DNA from 2 places in the Neobacillus sp. D3-1R genome. Region 1 is predicted to be linked to the other one. Evidence: riboswitches for the same ligand, from Rfam matches in the RefSeq annotation. Region 1 holds a riboswitch; the other holds the start of a gene.
The links. A riboswitch is a leader RNA that binds a small molecule or an ion and turns the genes downstream of it on or off. The one in region 1 is predicted to bind cyclic di-GMP.
Positions count from the first base shown of each region.

Region 1 (9,280 bases):
AAGAGATAAAGTAAAGAAAATAATAACGGACTTAAAGGATGAGCTATTTTCAAGAAAACCTGAAAGTTTTCTACGAGATATCGTTTTAATGAAACCCCATATTGAAACCTTGGTGGAACTAGTACGGGATTTTTCACATCGCTTCGCAGCGATAAAGAGAGAAAAAGGTTTAATCGATTTTTCTGACCAGGAGCATATGTGTTTACAAATATTAACGCAAAAATCTCCTGAAGGAGAGATGTCTCCTTCAGAAGTTGCCTTAATGTACGGCAATCATTTTAAAGAAGTTTTAGTTGATGAATACCAAGATACAAATATGGTTCAAGAAACAATCATTAATATGGTTTCACAGGAAAAAGAAGAAACGGGCAATTTGTTCATGGTTGGTGACGTGAAACAATCCATTTATCGTTTCAGATTGGCCGAACCTAATCTTTTTTTAGGAAAGTATAACCGTTTTCAAACAGATGGAGATCAAACAGGTTTAAGAATTGATTTGGCTAAAAATTTCCGCAGCCGAAAAGAGGTCTTGCACGGAACAAATTTCTTATTTAAACAGTTAATGGGTGTGAAGGTTGGCGAAATTGAGTACGATGAAGCGGCAGAATTAAAGCAAGGGGCACCATATCCAGATTCAGATGATTTCTCCATCGAAGTGGTACTTGTCGATCTTCAGAAAAACGAGGATTCACGTAAAGAAGAGAATGATAATGAAACAACTGAATTTGATGCAGTCGAGTTAGAACAAGCACAGCTTGAAGCTAGATTAATGGCAGGGAAGATTAAAGAATATATTTCAGAAAAGAAACCTGTTTATAATCCGAAAACAAATTCGTTTCGACCTGCTACCTATCGTGATTTTGTCATTCTATTGCGCTCAATGACATGGGCACCTCAAATTATGGAGGAATTTAAATATCAAGGTATTCCGATCTATGCGAATTTATCTACGGGTTATTTTGAAGCAACAGAAGTAGCGATTATGTTGTCTCTATTAAGGGTGATAGATAACCCAAATCAAGATATACCATTAGTTTCGGTTCTTCGTTCTCCCATTGTAGGTTTAACTGAAGAAGAGTTGGCAACCATTAGAACATTTGCTAAAAAAGGTACATTCTTTGATTCTCTAATTGCCTTTACCAAAAAAGGTGTAACGTTAGAAAATTGGAAACTAACAGAACAACTGACTCAATTTATGGAACAATTAACAAATTGGCGCTTAAAGGCTCGAAAGGGAGCATTATCAGAGTTAATCTGGCAGTTATACCGCGATACACATTTTTATGATTTTGTTGGTGGTATGCCAGGTGGTAAACAGCGACAGGCTAATTTAAGGGCATTATACGATCGAGCCCGTCAATATGAAAAAACGTCCTTTAGAGGATTATTTCGATTTTTAAGATTTGTGGAAAGAATGATGGATCGTGGAGACGATCTTGGTGCTGCTAGGGCTTTAGGAGAGCAGGAAGATGTGGTAAGAGTCATGACGATTCATAGCAGTAAAGGGTTAGAATTTCCTTTCGTCTTTATCGCAGGTTTAGATAGAAACTTTAATACGATGGACTTAAAAAAATCGTTCATGCTCGATAAAGAATATGGGTTTGCTGCTAAATATGTCGATTCAGAAAAACGAATCTCCTACCCATCTTTGCCTCAATTAGCCTTTAAAAGAAAAAAGAAGTTAGAAATGCTTGCGGAGGAAATGCGGGTCTTGTATGTGGCATTAACAAGAGCCAAAGAAAAATTATTTTTAATTGCTTCAGTAAAAGATCTCGAAAAGAAGAGAGAGAAATGGTTAAACACTATTTCTCAACAAGATTGGTTACTGAAGGAATTTGAACGCATTAATGCCGGCAGCTATCTTGATTGGATTGGCCCTGCTCTAGTTAGACATAGCGATTGTGAAAATTTACGTGAAGATGATGCTACGTTACATCCCTTGCTTGTTGAGGATATTCTAAATCATCCATCCTGTTGGAAAATAAAACTTCTTAAATCAGATGAAATAAGAGACATAGAGCAGGATGAAGAAACGGAAAGTGGTAATTACCTAGAACTAGTTGAAAAGGGAGAGATGGTACCAGTCCAGTCTGAATGGTATGAAAAGATTAACGCTCAACTAGATTGGAGCTATCCATATGAAGCAGCTTCGAACTATCGTTCAAAGCAATCTGTTTCTGAAATGAAAAGACAAAGGGAAATAGGTACGGAGGAAAGTGGTCACGATTTATTAAAGAAGTTTCAAAAGCCCATTTTAAAACGACCAAAATTCCTTCAAAAGGAATCTTTTTCTCCTGCAGAAAAAGGGACCATTTTACACCTAGTTATGCAGCATATTGACCTGGGGAAACCCATCACCCATCAGTCTATATCTATCCTTCTAGAAGATTTAGTTCACAAGGAATTATTAACAAAAGAACAAAAAGAAGTAGTAAATATAGATCATATCTTAGGTTTTTTTGAAACAGGAATTGGAATGCGGTTAGTAAAAGCTGATCGAATACAAAGAGAAATTCCATTTAGTTTTTCACTGCCTGCGAAAGAAGTGTATCCTGATTTCCAAGGAGAAAATGAGCCGATTTTTATTCAGGGTGTAATGGATTGTGTATTTGAAGATTCAGAAGGGACGGTCCTCCTTGATTATAAAACCGATACAATTACAGAGCGTTTTAAAGGTGGATTCTCTGAAGCAGAACCTATTTTAAAGGGCAGATATCAATTGCAGATTGAGCTATATACTCGTGCATTAGAGCAAATTTTAAAAAAGCCAATAAAGGAAAGTTATCTCTACTTCTTTGACGGGGCACATGTGATAAAAATGATATAAAAAATGAAAAAGAAGACAGTCTGGACTGTCTTCTTTTTCATTATGCAAATTAATTATTACCCGAAACAGGTTGATCGAGTAGATTTGTATCTAAGACATTGTTTGTGCTAACTCCATTTGCTGTAAAGAAACCGATACCGGTGTTGACAGCACCTGCACCGGTACTTGACTTGGAGGCGGACTTTGGAGAAAGAAATAATGAATCCCCAAAATGAACGACCCCACCAGTCACGTTGACAATCTGAACAGGTCCAATAATCGCCGGCATGATCTAACTCCTTTTTTGGTTTGGTTCTTTTAATTGCCTTTTTTATTTGATCTCCATAAGTTTTCCAACAAGACCGTTATTAATCAGTGGATACTGGTAATTGGGAAGCTTCTTCTTCATCTACACTTTCTAAATGACGAATATGTTTTACTCGTGCTTCTAAACAGATATGTTCACTACTACCAATATGAATCCCCGAAGCGGACGAAACACCTATTACATTAATATGACCTACTCGAATGATTGGTGATAAATTCATCCTTTGCATCACGACATGGTCTTCTATGGGTGGTAGCGGGATTAATTCAGAGAAAATTGGATACTTTGAATAGTCACCTTCATTGCCTAGGAAAATTTCAGATTCTCTTTGAACAGCTAATGCTCTTGAAAGAGCATTGATGATACATGAATCACCAATTTGTGTGACTGACCCAATGGCTACAGAGGTAATTTTTACTGTTTGAACTTGTGAACTTCGACTTAACATCGCAATCAAGCCTGTGGTGATAATGGAACAAATGGACCAATGATGAGGGATTCTGCTGGTGTGTCGAAAGTAGAAGATAATTGGATGGTTTGCGTATCACCAACCATTAACAAAGATGAGCTCGTTACTCCGTCTACCTGAATCGTAGTAACACATATTTCACGATTATATACTTGAAATATCATGAGTCGGTTCCTCCTTTTACTTCTGCAGGAAGGTTATCTAGAAATACTTTAATTCCTTTTTGAATATCATTTTTAATTAGTTTAACAATTTGCTGTTCTGCTTGTGCTAAATGTTCTGGTGTTCTTTGAGCTGAAGGAATCTGATTAACATAAAATTCAATGCGATTAGATAATTGCTTTTTTACATCATTTTGTACGAAAGATACATAGGAATCATCTAATTGTATCCTTTTTTCCTGAGCATATTGATCCATAATCGTTTTCGTTTCATTTTCAAGATAATGAAGGATTGACTCTTCTATTTTCATCGTGTATTGCATCCGTGCAGCTGGTCCAACAGGATTTGGTGCCAATTGTTGTCCGCTTACTGAAAATTCATCTTCTATACCTTTCTCTAAATCTGTTGGATTAAGGCCAATATTAAGTGTACCTTCTAAAGTTTCTATTTTTAATTGATCAAATTTATATTCAATTCTTTCAACATTTATAGGTGTTTTATTTTTTATTCCTTTTAGCTCTTCTTCTAGTGTTTGAACGGTTTTCTCTAATTGTTTTAATTTTTTTCCTTGTGATTCTACAACACTATGAAGTTGTCTGATATAGTCATAAAATTGATCATTCATGTTTTAACCCTCCCCAGGCAAATCTTCTCTAATTATTGTACAGATATGGGAACTGCGGGAGCTTTCACCGTATCACTTACAGTTGGTGCAGTTGTTGGTGGGGTTTCAGTTACTTTTGTAGTAGGTTTTTTTGCCTCTGGAGCTGGCTTTATAAATCCACCTGTATTAAAAAGATGTGAAGTCGGTCGAATAACTCCTGCACTTCCAATCTGAAGGACACTCGAGTTGGTTACACTGCCTATTTTAATGGTATTAATTTGAATGGACTGTTGGATATAAAAATTCATTGAGCTCACCTTTTTCTCTACGATAGAAAGCTTTATGCATTAAATAAAATGCCTTGGTCAAAACCGTCATGGTCATAGGTATTTGTTGAACTTTGATAGTTTTGAATATATACGCCTTCCCCTGTATTAAAGGAACCAGCCCCTGCATAGGTTTTTGCATTGGCAATAGGCATAATCTTATAAACATCCCCGATATTAAAAACGGAACTTGTTCCTATTGCAATAACTTGCACAACTCCGACAATCGCTGGCATTTTCGTACACCCTTTTTCTGAATTTACCCTCCCACCTCTAACATAAAAGATTATGTTTTCACTACAAGGCAAAAGAGGTGTAATGATTTCTTAATTATCCTATGTATTCTAGATGGGATTGTGATTAAAATGCCTATTTTTCTTGTTTGTTTTAATATTACTGGTGAATAATGTTAAAATTTCTATAGGAAATAATGTGAAGAGAGGTTATCAATGAAAATCCAAGATTTTGAAAGAATTAAGTCAATAGATGCGATTAGAGGGTTTGCGATTTTGGGGATTTTTCTAACGAATATGCTTGATTTCCATTCTCCAATGCTCTATATAAATCCTTATGAATGGTGGCCTTCGAAGTCACAACATATTTTGTATAGTTTAATTGATTTTTTTGTTCAAGCAAGTTTTTATCCAATCTTTGCTTGTCTTTTCGGTTTTAGTTTGGTGGTGATAAGAGAAAGAGCCATGGTGAAAGGATTATCCTTCATCAGTATTGCCGTAAGGAGATTATTACTATTACTTGTTATAGGATGTATACATGCTTATTTTATTTGGCATGGTGATATATTAATGAATTATGCTGTATTTGGATTTGGTGCTCTCCTATTTCTTCATTTAAGTGGAAAAAGATTAATATATATTGGAATTCTTTCTTATATGATTCCGAATATTTTATTTAGCTTATTATTACTTGTGGTCAGTCTCTTTTCTCCAGTTGAAAACTTTTTCAATAAAGAAGAAGCACTTCGTTTGGTTGATGTTTATCAAAATGGTTCTTTTTTTGCCATAACAAAACAAAGATTCCATGATTGGTATTTAGTAAATGGTTTAGACAATATCCTTATATTATTTTTTTCCATTTTTCCTTTTATCCTAATAGGAGCAGGTATTGCTAAGTTAAATTTGATACGAAATAACATCATTAATCAGAAAAAGTTGACACAACTATTGCTGATTTTTGGAAGCGTTGGTTGCGTTCTTAAACTTCTGCCGTTTGTTTTTAGAAATTTATTTACGGAATACATACAGGATATTTTTGGAGGGCCCTTATTGGGTTTTACCTACGCTATTCTTATCATTTTATTGATGGATAAGTTTTTGCCCTTAAAAATTTTTCAGTCAGTTGGGAAAATGGCAATTAGTCATTATTTGTTCCAATCTTTAGTAGCTACCTTGCTTTTTTATAGCTATGGTTTTGGTTTTTATAACAAAATTTCTATCGGAACAGGGACACTAATCGCTGTGACTATTTATTTGATTCAAGCACTGATAAGTACAGTTTGGTTGCGTAGCCATCACTATGGACCTGTTGAATGGATTTGGAGAGCATTTTCCTATTGTAAAAAACCAACTTGGAGAAAAGGTAGATCATCTTCCTAGACAATCGACAATATTTTTAAAATGTCAAAGGAGTAAATTCCTATTATATCGGTGTAATTGTATAAAATGTAAAGGAATATTCATAAAAATAAGTAGAATGGCATATAAAGAATCTAAGTGACTTTAAAAATAGATAAATAGCCCTAGTTAATTTTCAGAAAAAAATGATATTTTTGACGGATTTTAGATATATTTGAAAAATACTATCATAAAAACAAGAGATCAGTCGAAAAAATAAAACACTGAATCTCGATAAAGGCAAAACTGATGAAAATCAGTGACGCAAAGCTATAGGGGCTAAGGTGCAAAAGTACTATGCCAGCCAGCTACCGAAAGATCAGGGTGAATCATATGTTCTATGACCCCCCTTTCGGTTAAAGGTGGGGTTATTTTGTTGCAAAAATGGAGGTGAAAGAATGAAAGTCATGAACCTATCAAACGGTACGGAACTAGCAAACCAGTTAACAAAAGCACATTCTTTTTTTACTAGATTAAGAGGGCTAATGTTTTCAAAAAGTTTGCCTGAAGGTCATGGCTTGCATATTCAACCCTGCCGATCCATACACACCTTTTTTATGAACTATCCTATTGATGTTCTTTATCTAAATAAAGACTTAGAAATTGTTGGTGTAGATGAAAAACTGCAGCCTTCAAAAATAGGACAGGTATATAAAAATGGTCATTCTGTTTTAGAACTTCCATCAGGGACCATACAGAAGTCAGGAACGAAAGTAGGACACAAAATACAAATTATTGGATAAGGGGTTTGATGAAAAATGATGAACAAATTAAAAGGCTTAGTAGTAGAAGAACAAGGTCAAGGGATGACAGAGTACGGTTTAGTATTAGGAATTATCGCAGTAGCGGTTGTTGGAGCATTAGCTTTACTACGTGAGCAAATCGTAACAATGTTTGATAACGTGGTATCAGCAGTAACTGGAGCTGAAACTGGCGATAGCACTACGACTACTCCTTAATGTGAAGTAAGTAATGAAGGCTCTTAAAGGTTTCTTTATAGAAGAAAAGGCCCAAGGACTTTCTGAATACGGTATTGTTATAGGAGTTATTGCAGTGGCAGTTCTAGGATTAATAGCAGGATTATCCGAGAACGTTGTAACAATGCTTACGAATACTTTAGAGATATTAACAAGTTCCGAGGGCTAGTAGTAATATGAAAGGCGGAATGGCTAAGCTGTAGAGGGAAAAGAACTTATATATTCTATAATATTATTATCAATCTACATTCCAAACTGCCAGAGTCTATTATGATACTAGTCATCGAGGTGTAAAAAAGAAGCCTTACGTTCTTTAGTAACGTGGGGCTTTTTTTGTAAAAAATTACCCTTTCGAAAAGAGGGAGATGCATGTGGAGTAATGTCATTTTAATTTTATTATTGTTGATCTGTGTGGTAACAGATTTAAAAGAGAGAAAGATTTATAATGTCGTCTTGTTTCCTGTATTATGCATTGCATGGATTTTAAATGTTGTCTTAGGTGGATGGGACGGATTAGTTGTAACATTTTTAGGGACAATGGTTGGATTAGCTATTTTAATTATCCCCTATTTCATGGGTGGTATGGGAGCAGGAGACGTCAAATTATTAGCCGTTATCGGAGCATTAAAAGGGACCAGCTTCGTCTTGATGACAGCATTGTATATGGGACTTGCAGGTGGTTTAATTGCTATTTTTATCTTTCTTTTCCGTAAAGGGGTGAAGGCACGGATTAAACATACCATTTTTTATCTTTCATGCTTAAAGCAGGGTGTTAAGATTCCGTTTTCTCTTGATAAAGAAGCCTTATCAACTACTTATCCTTATGGGGTAGCTATAGCAGCAGGAGCCATTTGTGAAATATGGGCATCAGCTGGAGGAATGGCCATATGAGAAATAACGAAAGTGGCCAATCAATGGTAGAAACAGCATTATTATTGCCAGTCCTTTTGCTTTTATTGGTTGGAATCCTGGATTTTGGAAGATTCTTATATTCCTATTCTCATTTGAATATGGCAGCACAGGAAACGGTTAGAGTTGGAGGTTTAGGGGGCAGCGATTCGGAAATAATCGAGTTTGCGCACAATTATGTTCATTTAGGAGACGCTGCTAATTTAGATGTCAATATCACTCCAAAAGAATTAGACCGGCATTCCGGTGATTATATGACCGTTGATTTAAAGTATCCCTTTCAACTATATACCCCATTCTTATCGCATTTGTTTCCTTCTTTGTTATGGATCGAAACAGATTCGACGATAAGGGTTGAGTAAGGGGTGGGACATTGAAAAAAATAATACTTAATCTATTTAAGCGGGAACAGGGAAATGCTATTGTTTTCGCGGCCATTGCCTTTATGGGGTTATTGGGGATGGCTGGATTAGCGATAGATGGCGGTTTAGTTTATATGACAAAAAGTCATCTCCAAAAGGTAGCCAATAGTGCTGTATTGTCAGGTGCACAAGAGTTAACCAATCAAGAAGATAAAGTAGAAACCATCGTAATGGATATACTTAAATCACATAAAGAAGAATCTTCATTAGAAAAAGTAGAAATTGAGATGGAAAAGCGAGTGGCTGTTGACCTGAATAAACCAGTCCAATTATCTTTTGCTCGATTATTTGGGTTTGAAAAAATGGATGTGCAAGTTCATGCTGCAGCTGAGTTGCGAACAATGGGACGAGCAGTGGGAGCTGCCCCATTAGGAATTGATGACCGAATTCCTCTAGAGTATTTAAAGCCTTATCAATTAAAGGTAGATTCATCTGGGGTAGAGTATGGTAATTTTGGCGTTTTGGCGTTAGGTAGTACTGGAGCAAAACCATTCGAAGAAAATCTACGTAATGGTTATCAAGAGGAATTACAAACAGGGATGGTCCTTGAAACACAGACAGGAAATATTGCAGGTAAAACAAGAGAAGTGATACAAGAGCGAGTGAATGGCTGTACGGAAATGCCCCGTGATGTAAACGACCGTGA
Region 1 covers NZ_CP197471.1:1,153,323-1,162,602, forward strand. The annotation lists gene addA (helicase-exonuclease AddAB subunit AddA) at 1-2,827, shown strand, start outside; gene ACSBPO_RS05795 (spore germination protein) at 2,877-3,095, opposite strand; gene ACSBPO_RS05800 (spore germination protein GerPE) at 3,175-3,582, opposite strand; gene ACSBPO_RS05805 (spore gernimation protein GerPD) at 3,588-3,767, opposite strand; gene gerPC (spore germination protein GerPC) at 3,764-4,390, opposite strand; gene ACSBPO_RS05815 (spore germination protein GerPB) at 4,423-4,677, opposite strand; gene ACSBPO_RS05820 (spore germination protein) at 4,710-4,931, opposite strand; gene ACSBPO_RS05825 (DUF418 domain-containing protein) at 5,145-6,308, shown strand; cyclic di-GMP riboswitch class I at 6,556-6,642, shown strand; gene ACSBPO_RS05830 (DUF192 domain-containing protein) at 6,725-7,069, shown strand; gene ACSBPO_RS05835 (Flp family type IVb pilin) at 7,085-7,285, shown strand; gene ACSBPO_RS05840 (Flp family type IVb pilin) at 7,299-7,472, shown strand; gene ACSBPO_RS05845 (A24 family peptidase) at 7,673-8,194, shown strand; gene ACSBPO_RS05850 (TadE/TadG family type IV pilus assembly protein) at 8,191-8,574, shown strand; gene ACSBPO_RS05855 (TadE/TadG family type IV pilus assembly protein) at 8,586-9,280, shown strand, end outside.

Region 2 (9,280 bases), 2.2 Mb from region 1:
GGTAAACAGCTTTCTTCCCCATAAGAAAAAGGGCTGCCATTTTTAGCAACGCCCTTATATCATTTTTAATAATGCTTCTTTTCCAATCATACCTTTGTGGATGCCCAAACTTTCTGCTTCAAAAGTTATGGATTCCAATGGTGCATCTAATAGCTGCTCAATCGTTTTAACTCCTACAGCTCTTCCAGCAATTATTTTTCGGTCCTTTAATTTTTCATTAAGCAACCCAACATCAAGAGCACCACACATAATGTAACCCTTATCATTCGTTACCACTAAAAGAGTCGTTTTTGGAAGTTTAACGGTTACAGCCAAGAAAGTATGTCCTTCAATTAAAACCGGTGAAAGTTCCATCATTTTGCATCCGCTCCTTTCCTAACCACATTATGTGGAAAAGAAAAAAGCGTGTATAATTTATGGATAAAAAGATAAAATCCTTTAAGATGATTAGGTTTATAACCCCTTATCCAAATATACCTTGATAGATTAATCGAAGTCCCATGATTATAAAGAATGCTCGTAAAATATTCACAAGAGTATTACTTTTAATCTTCGTGTTCAAAAATGAACCAATCTTTGCTCCAAACCATGCTCCTGGAACTAAGGCTAAAGCAAACCACCAATTAACATTTCCTAAGCTAATATGTGTGGCAGAACTAACAAGGGCTGATAAGAATACTAAAAGCATAGATGTAGCCACCGCAACGTGTGGAGGAAATAAGAAGATAAGAATCATAGCTGGGACCATCAATGATCCTCCGCCAATTCCAAATAGTCCAGAGCTAAATCCCACAACAAAAGAAACGATAAAACCTAAAAGAGGTTGGAATCCATATTGATGGGTCTCACCGCTTGGATCCGTAAAGGTTCTAACAATCCCTTTATCCGTGCGGAGCTTAAGTGGCTTTAGTTTATTTTTTACGATCAGTAATATCCCAACAAAAATCATAAAAAATCCAAAATATAAGTTAAACGAGTGCACATCAAGTGCTTTATTTACCCATGCCCCAATAATGGCACCAGGAGCACTTCCAACAAAAAAGGTAAATCCACTTTTATAATCAACCGTTTTATGCTTCATATAGGAGAGCGTTGATGATAAACCTGTTACGATTAAAATAATTGATGTTGTTCCTACTGCAATTTGTGGAGGAATGTCACCAAGTAAATCTGTGTAAGTTCCAATATATAATAAGGCAGGAACAATAATAATCCCCCCACCAAGACCAATTAGAGATCCGAGAGAACTTGCCACTAACCCAATTATGACTAATATAACCCATTCCATTTTTTATTTTCCCCTTTAATTTCATTACTTTTCTGCTTTTTATATAAGGTTTCCCTTGCACTATTTTCTATGAAAATAAATCGAGCTGCCTTGGACCAAGATTGGTATACTCTATATTTAATAAGTACATAAACTCTTTAGCGTTATCGGCAGCGTCCCCACCTGAATTATTATTAAAAAGGACATACAAGTTTTGGGTCATCTTTTCTAATTCTCTGATTTTAGAGACCCAGTCCATCAGCTCTTCTTTATTATACCGATATAAATACCTAACCTCGCGCCAATTAACTCCTTTTCTCTGTTGCCAACCATGAATGTTTCTTCCATGAAATCGAACTAAAACTTCTTTAGGATCTGTCGTTTCAAGGATGATAGGTACTGATCCCAGACCTGCTTGTGGTTCATCGCAAATACTATGTATCCATTTTTCCTTTCTCATAAACTCTAAAGTCTTATCCCTATAATTAGGATAAAACCAGGATTGATGACGAAATTCTAATGCACATGGAATATCTCCCATTTCATTTTTACAAAACCTTATATATTCTACATTTTCACGTTTACAATCAAACCAAGGAGGAAACTGGAATAATACCATTGCTAATTTTTTTGCTTCTATATAAGGGTTAATGGATTCCTTAAAAGCCATAAACATATCTTTTGGGCTATCAAAAGGAATGTCACCTCTTTGATGTCCTGTCATCCCTTGATAAGCTTTAACGACAAATTGAAACGATTTTGGTGTTTCCATTACCCATTTTTCCGTATTTCTTTTTGGTTGAATCGCATAAAAAGAGGTGTCTACTTCCACAGTAGGGAAATGAGAAGCATAGGCTTTTAGTTTGTCACGTGATGAAGTTCCAGCTGTATAAAGCTGGTCATGATCACCCCATCCTGTTAAACCAATATAGATCAATCCATTCCCCCCCATTTGTTGAATTCAATGTTAAAGTTTCGTTTCCCTAATAATATTAACATAATTTTTAAAAGAATTAGTATATGAACAAAAAATAAAACCGTTAGGACTTGTGCCTTAACGGTATCGATTATTAGATCGCTATTTTCGAAAGATATTGTCTCATTCTATCCTCTGCATTTTCAGTATCCATATGTATTCCTGTTACGAATTCAAGCAGAAGGTCTGATTTTCCACGTTGTCGAATAACGGCAAAAATCTCTGGCTTTTTCTTTTTGATGAGGGACATCATTTCAACTGTAGGTAATGGAGTTCCCGATTTTGTCCGTAGAAATAATCGAATATAATTAATAAAAATTTCAGCGTTTTCAGGAGTATCAGAATATTCCTTTAGCAATTCAAAAAAATTTTCAATCATTCCCTCGATATGGTGTTTATTATTATTCAAGTTTACTTCTCCTTCCGAAGGCAAACAGCTACGTCAACATAATGAGGTTGCGGCAACCCGGCGATCATCGTTCATTCGAACCTTAGACCCGTAGCTTTGCGTCCTTACCTTTCGATAAGTTTGCCTAACTTTATTACAACAAAGCATGAATGTTAGTTACATTTTACTATTATATTTTTATGATAAAAATAGGTATTTCGACACATTTCCTCATTTTTCGTCAGTAGATTTTACCATTTTTTTTAAAGAATGGAGACTTTGTTATCTTGGATTATGGATTTCCGCTCCATAAAAAAATCCGCCTACTTGTAAGTAGACGGATTGACTTTTATCCGATAGAACCTTCCATTTCGAACTTGATTAGGCGGTTCATTTCAACGGCGTATTCCATTGGAAGTTCTTTTGTAAATGGTTCAATAAAGCCCATTACAATCATTTCTGTTGCTTCTTGTTCAGAAACACCACGGCTCATCAGATAGAATAATTGTTCCTCTGACACCTTTGATACTTTTGCTTCATGCTCTAAAGAGATATTGTCATTTAAAATTTCATTGTACGGAATCGTATCTGACGTGGATTGGTTATCCATAATTAACGTATCACACTCAATGTTTGAACGAGCACCTTCTGCTTTACGTCCAAAATGAACAATTCCACGATATGTTACCTTACCGCCATGTTTTGATATAGATTTTGAAACAATCGTTGAAGAAGTATTTGGTGCCAAGTGAATCATCTTAGCCCCAGCATCCTGATGCTGACCTTTACCTGCGATTGCAATGGAAAGTGTCATACCACGTGCGCCTTCTCCTTTTAAAATAACAGCAGGATATTTCATTGTTAATTTAGATCCGATGTTTCCGTCAATCCATTCCATTGTTGCGTTTGCTTCACAAACCGCACGCTTCGTTACTAGGTTATATACGTTGTTTGCCCAGTTTTGAATGGTTGTATAACGGCAATATGCATCTTTCTTAATGATGATTTCAACTACTGCACTGTGTAGAGAGTTCGTTGTGTAAACGGGCGCTGTACATCCTTCAACATAATGTACATGTGCACCTTCATCAACAATAATTAACGTACGTTCAAATTGTCCCATATTTTCAGAGTTAATACGGAAGTATGCTTGTAATGGCGTTTCTACCTTGACACCCTTAGGAACATAGATAAACGAGCCACCAGACCAAACAGCTGAGTTTAATGCAGAAAATTTATTATCTGTCGGCGGAATAACCTTTGCCCAGTGCTCACGGAAAAGATCTTCATTTTCTTTAAGAGCAGAATCTGTATCTTTAAATACAATTCCAAGTGCTTCAAGATCTTCCTGCATATTATGGTAAACTACCTCAGATTCATACTGTGCAGAAACCCCAGCAAGATACTTTTGTTCTGCTTCAGGAATCCCTAGTTTATCAAAAGTAGCCTTTATTTCTTCAGGAACTTCATCCCAAGAACGCTCTGTTTTCTCAGATGGTTTTACATAATAAGTGATTTCCTCAAAATTTAATGATGCCATATCGCCGCCCCATTGTGGCATTGGCATACTATAAAAATGCTCTAATGATTTTAGACGGAAATCTAACATCCATTGTGGCTCTTGTTTCATTCTTGAAATTTCTTCTACGATTTCTTTAGTTAATCCGCGTTTAGAACGGAAAATAGAGACATCTTTGTCGGCAAAGCCATATTTATAATCACCGATTTCAGGCGCTTTTTTTGCCATCGTCGAATCCTCCTCTATTAGAAAAGCGGAAGCGCTTTGATCAGCCCCGACAAGCATAAGACGAGCACTGAAAGAAGGCGTTCTTTGCCTTCATTCAGGGATTGGCTTATGACCTCGAGGGGCTAAGCGCTGGAGCTAGACAGCTTACCCGATTTTCTAAGATTATTTTTGTTCCTCTTCTTTTAGCCCTTTTTCCATTGCCTTCCAGGCTAGTGTTGCACATTTGATTCTTGCCGGGAACTTGGATACACCTTGTAAAGCCTCAATATCGCCAAGGTCGATATCTTCGTCATATTCTTTTCCTTGCATCATATTAGAGAAAATAGTAGACATCTTTAACGCATCGTCCATCTTTTTCCCTTTAATAGCTTGAGTCATCATGGATGCAGAAGACATGGATATTGAGCATCCTTCACCTTCAAATTTCGCGTCTGTTACAATACCATCTTCTACATTCATGGTTAACTGGATGCGGTCACCACAAGTAGGGTTATTCATATTTATCGTTAAACTTCCGTCCTCAATAACACCCTTATTACGCGGATTTTTATAATGATCCATTATGACTTGACGATATAAGGCATCTAAATTATTAAAAGACATCGCTAAAGTACTCCTTTGTTTTGACTAGCCCTTCTACAAGCTTGTCAATATCTTCTTCCGTGTTATATAGGTAGAAGCTAGCTCTTGCAGTTGCAGATTGTTTCAGCCATCTCATCAATGGTTGAGCACAATGATGACCTGCGCGAACGGCAATTCCTTCTGCGTCTAAAACAGTAGCTACATCATGTGGATGTACATCATCTAAATTAAAAGTAACAAGTCCTGCTCTTTTAGATGGATCTTTAGGTCCAAAAATGGTTATTCCATCAACTGTCGACATTTTTTCCATCGCATAAGCTGATAGCTTATGTTCATGTTCAGCAATTTGGTCTAATCCAATCTGCTCAAGAAAATCGATAGCAGCTCCTAAACCAATTGCTCCTGCAATAATTGGCGTACCACCTTCGAACTTCCAAGGAAGCTCTTTCCATGTTGAATCATATAGCTCAACAAAATCAATCATTTCACCGCCAAATTCAACTGGCTCCATGTTTTCCAATAGCTTTTTCTTACCATAAAGTACTCCGATTCCAGTTGGTCCGCACATCTTATGTCCAGAAAAAGCGAAGAAATCACAATCTAAATCTTGAACATCCACCTTCATATGAGGTGTACTTTGAGCACCATCGACAACCATGATTGCCCCATGTTCATGAGCAATTTTCGCTATTTCCTTGATTGGATTGACTACCCCAAGTACATTGGAAACCTGCATAACGGAAACGATTTTTGTATTATTATTAACAGTTGCTCTAACATCTTCTAAAGAAATCGAACCATCTTCTTGTAATGGTAGATATTTGAGTTGTGCTCCTGTTCTTTTTGCAACTTGCTGCCATGGGATGATATTACTATGATGCTCCATATGAGAGATCACAATCTCATCACCTTCATTTAGTGTTGCTGCCCCATAGCTAGCAGCTACTGTGTTTAGTGAAGTTGTTGTACCACGTGTGAAAATAATCTCTTCCGTGGATCTTGCATTAATAAACTTACGAACCTTTTCACGAGCACCTTCATACCCGTCCGTTGCTCGTGTTCCTAACGTATGAACACCACGGTGAACGTTAGAATTATATTGACGATAGTAGTTGTCTACAGCCTCAATTACTTGAATAGGCTTTTGAGAGGTAGCAGCACTATCTAGGTAAACAAGTGGTCGGCCATTGACTTCTTGATTAAGAATCGGAAATTGATTTCGAATATCCTGGATATTCATTATCTTACTTTCCTTTCAATCACTTCGGTTAATTGTTTCTTAACCGCTTCAATAGGAAGCTCTGTTACAACTGGAGCTAAGAAACCGTGAATAACAAGACGTTCTGCTTCAGTTTTTGAAATCCCTCTACTCATTAGATAGTAAAGCTGTAATGGGTCTACTCTTCCAACTGAAGCTGCGTGACCTGCTGTAACGTCATCTTCATCAATTAAAAGGATTGGGTTTGCGTCGCCACGAGCTTTTTCGCTAAGCATTAAAACACGTGATTCTTGCTCTGCATTAGATTTAGAAGCACCATGCTCAATTTTACCAATTCCATTAAAGATGGAAGAAGCTTCATCCTTCATAACACCATGCTTTAAAATAAATCCATCTGTGTTTTTCCCAAAATGCACAATACTTGTTGTAAAGTTTTGAATTTGATTTCCACGTCCAACTACAACCGTTTTTGAATCACCGAAAGAACCATCACCGATTAAGTTTGTGATATTTTCAGAAATCGTATTTCCATCATTCATTAACCCTAATGCCCATTCAATACGTGCATCTTTCCCAGCCACGCCACGACGATTCACATAAGTTGTTACACCTTTGTTTAAGTTGTCAACTGCACCGTATTGTACTTTAGAATTAGAATTTGCTACTACTTCTGTAACAAGATTGAAAATTCCATTAGCTGTATCCATTGTTGATACATAATTCTCAACATATGTTACTTTACTATTATCCTCAGCAACCACTAATACATGGTTAAAAAGATTTAATGAAGCATCGTCGTGAACAAAAATAGCCTGAATAGGTTCTTTTAATTCTACATTCTTAGGAATATAGAGGAAAATTCCACCATTAACCAATGCGGCATGTAGAGCTGTTAATTTATGTTCATCAATCTTTACACCATTTGTCATGAAATACTTTTGAAGTAATTCACCATGTTCTCTTGCTGCTGAAAAGATATCTGTAAAAATAACTCCACTTTCTTTTAGCTCAGAAGAAACCTCCAAGTAAGCTGGTGTTGTATTGTTTTGGATATATAAATTTCTATTTTGTGATTCCGTATCTACTAATACCTTTACCGCTTTAGGTAGATCTGATAAAGATTGGTAAGCGTTGCTTTTCACTTGATGAGTATCAAACTGTGTGAAGTTCCACTTATCAATTTTCGTTTTATCAGGCTTTGGCAATGGTAATTGTACGGCATTTGATAATGCATTTATTCTTAATTCTGTTAACCATGCAGGTTCGCCATTTTCTTTTGAAAAATTAGCGATATACTCCTGATCAAATGGTAGTTTTGTATCAATTGTCATGTTGATCCCCCTAACGCTTAAGCTTCTTGCCCAACTGTTTCGTCTTCAATTCCTAGTTCTTTCTTGATCCAGTCATATCCTTCTGCTTCTAAGCGTTGTGCAAGCTCAGGTCCACCTGATTTTACGATACGACCTTGCATCATCACATGCACAGTGTCAGGAGTGATATAGTTTAATAAACGTTGGTAGTGAGTGATAATTAAGCAACCAAAGTCTCCTCCACGCATTTCGTTAATACCTTTCGATACTACCTTCAGTGCGTCGATATCTAATCCAGAGTCGATTTCATCTAATATAGCTAATTTTGGTTCTAACATCATTAATTGTAGAATTTCGTTACGCTTCTTCTCCCCACCAGAGAAACCTTCATTTAAATAACGTTGTGCCATATCTGGATCCATTTCAAGGAATTCCATTTTTGAATCCATTTTTCTGATGAACTTCATTAGTGAGATTTCATTTCCTTCACCAAGACGGCTATTTAAAGCAGAACGTAAGAAGTCTGCGTTCGTTACTCCATTGATTTCACTTGGATATTGCATAGCTAAGAAAAGACCTGCACGGGCACGCTCATCCACTTCCATTTCAAGAACGTCTTGACCGTCAAGTGTTATGCTACCACTCGTTACTTCATATTTTGGATGACCCATAATAGCTGAAGAAAGAGTAGATTTCCCTGTACCATTTGGACCCATGATAGCGTGGATTTCTCCACCTTTTATTTCAAGGTTTAAACCTTTAATGATTTCTTTCCCATCAATCGCTACATGTAAGTCTTTAATTGTTAAAGTTGATCCTGCCATATCTATACCTCCGAAGTATAATATTTGATGACTTGTTCATTCATCAAATCTCATTCTCATTTTATTCTCATTACAATCTTATAACAAATAGAATCTGATAGCAACCATTTAAGACGATTTACACTACCGTGATAATGTTAATGTATTTTGTTGAAAAAATCATTGATTTATATCAATTTTTATTAAAAACTATTTTTTTATTAGGCATTTTACATTACATATTAGTTTTTCCTCTATTGTCCCTTATTCATGTATGAGAATAAGGGACAGACTGAAAAAGTCTGCCCCTTAGCAATTTTCTTCCTTATTATATAAGTTACTTATTGTTTTAACTGATTTAACTCTTCCATTGCTTCTTGAACGAGAGTAACAGCTTGGCTCATAGCTGCTCCACCGCCAAATGCAGCTGTCACACCTACCGCTTCTAAAATCTCTTCTTCACTGGCTCCTTCATCAAGGCAACCTTTCACATGATAAATAATACAGTATTCATCTTGAGAATATAAACTGATTCCCAGGGCGATTAATTGTTTATCCTTTTTGGATAATACTCCTTCTTCAAAACATGCCTCTGTAAAGGCATTATAATGTTGAGCCAACTTAGGCATTTTTTGCGTAAAAGTACCTAACCCTACTTTATATTCATGTAAAGCTAATTCTGTAGAATTTCTTAGTTCATTGTTATGTTCCATGTTTTCACTCCATCCTAATCAATATCAAAATTAGTATGATAACAACAAATGAGTGCTATGCATTTTTAGTAAAAGAAAAAGGTCAGAACTCTTTATGAAGTTCTGACCTTAACCTTATTATTCTGAAACTGGTACAACTGCACCTTTATATTTTTCAAGAATGAAATCTTGAATTTCTTTTGAACGTAGAACTTCTACTAATGTTTTAATTTCTTCTTTATTTTCGTCACCTTTGCGAACAGCAATGACGTTTACATAAGGTGAATCGCTTTCTT
Region 2 covers NZ_CP197471.1:3,649,819-3,659,098, forward strand. The annotation lists gene ACSBPO_RS18775 (YunC family protein) at 55-357, opposite strand; gene ACSBPO_RS18780 (sulfite exporter TauE/SafE family protein) at 464-1,288, opposite strand; gene ACSBPO_RS18785 (DUF72 domain-containing protein) at 1,356-2,204, opposite strand; gene ACSBPO_RS18790 (hypothetical protein) at 2,338-2,652, opposite strand; cyclic di-GMP riboswitch class I at 2,701-2,787, opposite strand; gene sufB (Fe-S cluster assembly protein SufB) at 2,981-4,378, opposite strand; gene sufU (Fe-S cluster assembly sulfur transfer protein SufU) at 4,541-4,981, opposite strand; gene ACSBPO_RS18805 (cysteine desulfurase) at 4,971-6,200, opposite strand; gene sufD (Fe-S cluster assembly protein SufD) at 6,200-7,510, opposite strand; gene sufC (Fe-S cluster assembly ATPase SufC) at 7,528-8,313, opposite strand; gene ACSBPO_RS18820 (carboxymuconolactone decarboxylase family protein) at 8,634-9,005, opposite strand; gene ACSBPO_RS18825 (MetQ/NlpA family ABC transporter substrate-binding protein) at 9,123-9,280, opposite strand, start outside.
Region 2: it holds a riboswitch for cyclic di-GMP, as region 1 does, so the genes downstream of both, ACSBPO_RS18790 (hypothetical protein) here and ACSBPO_RS05830 (DUF192 domain-containing protein) in region 1, are expected to answer to the same signal.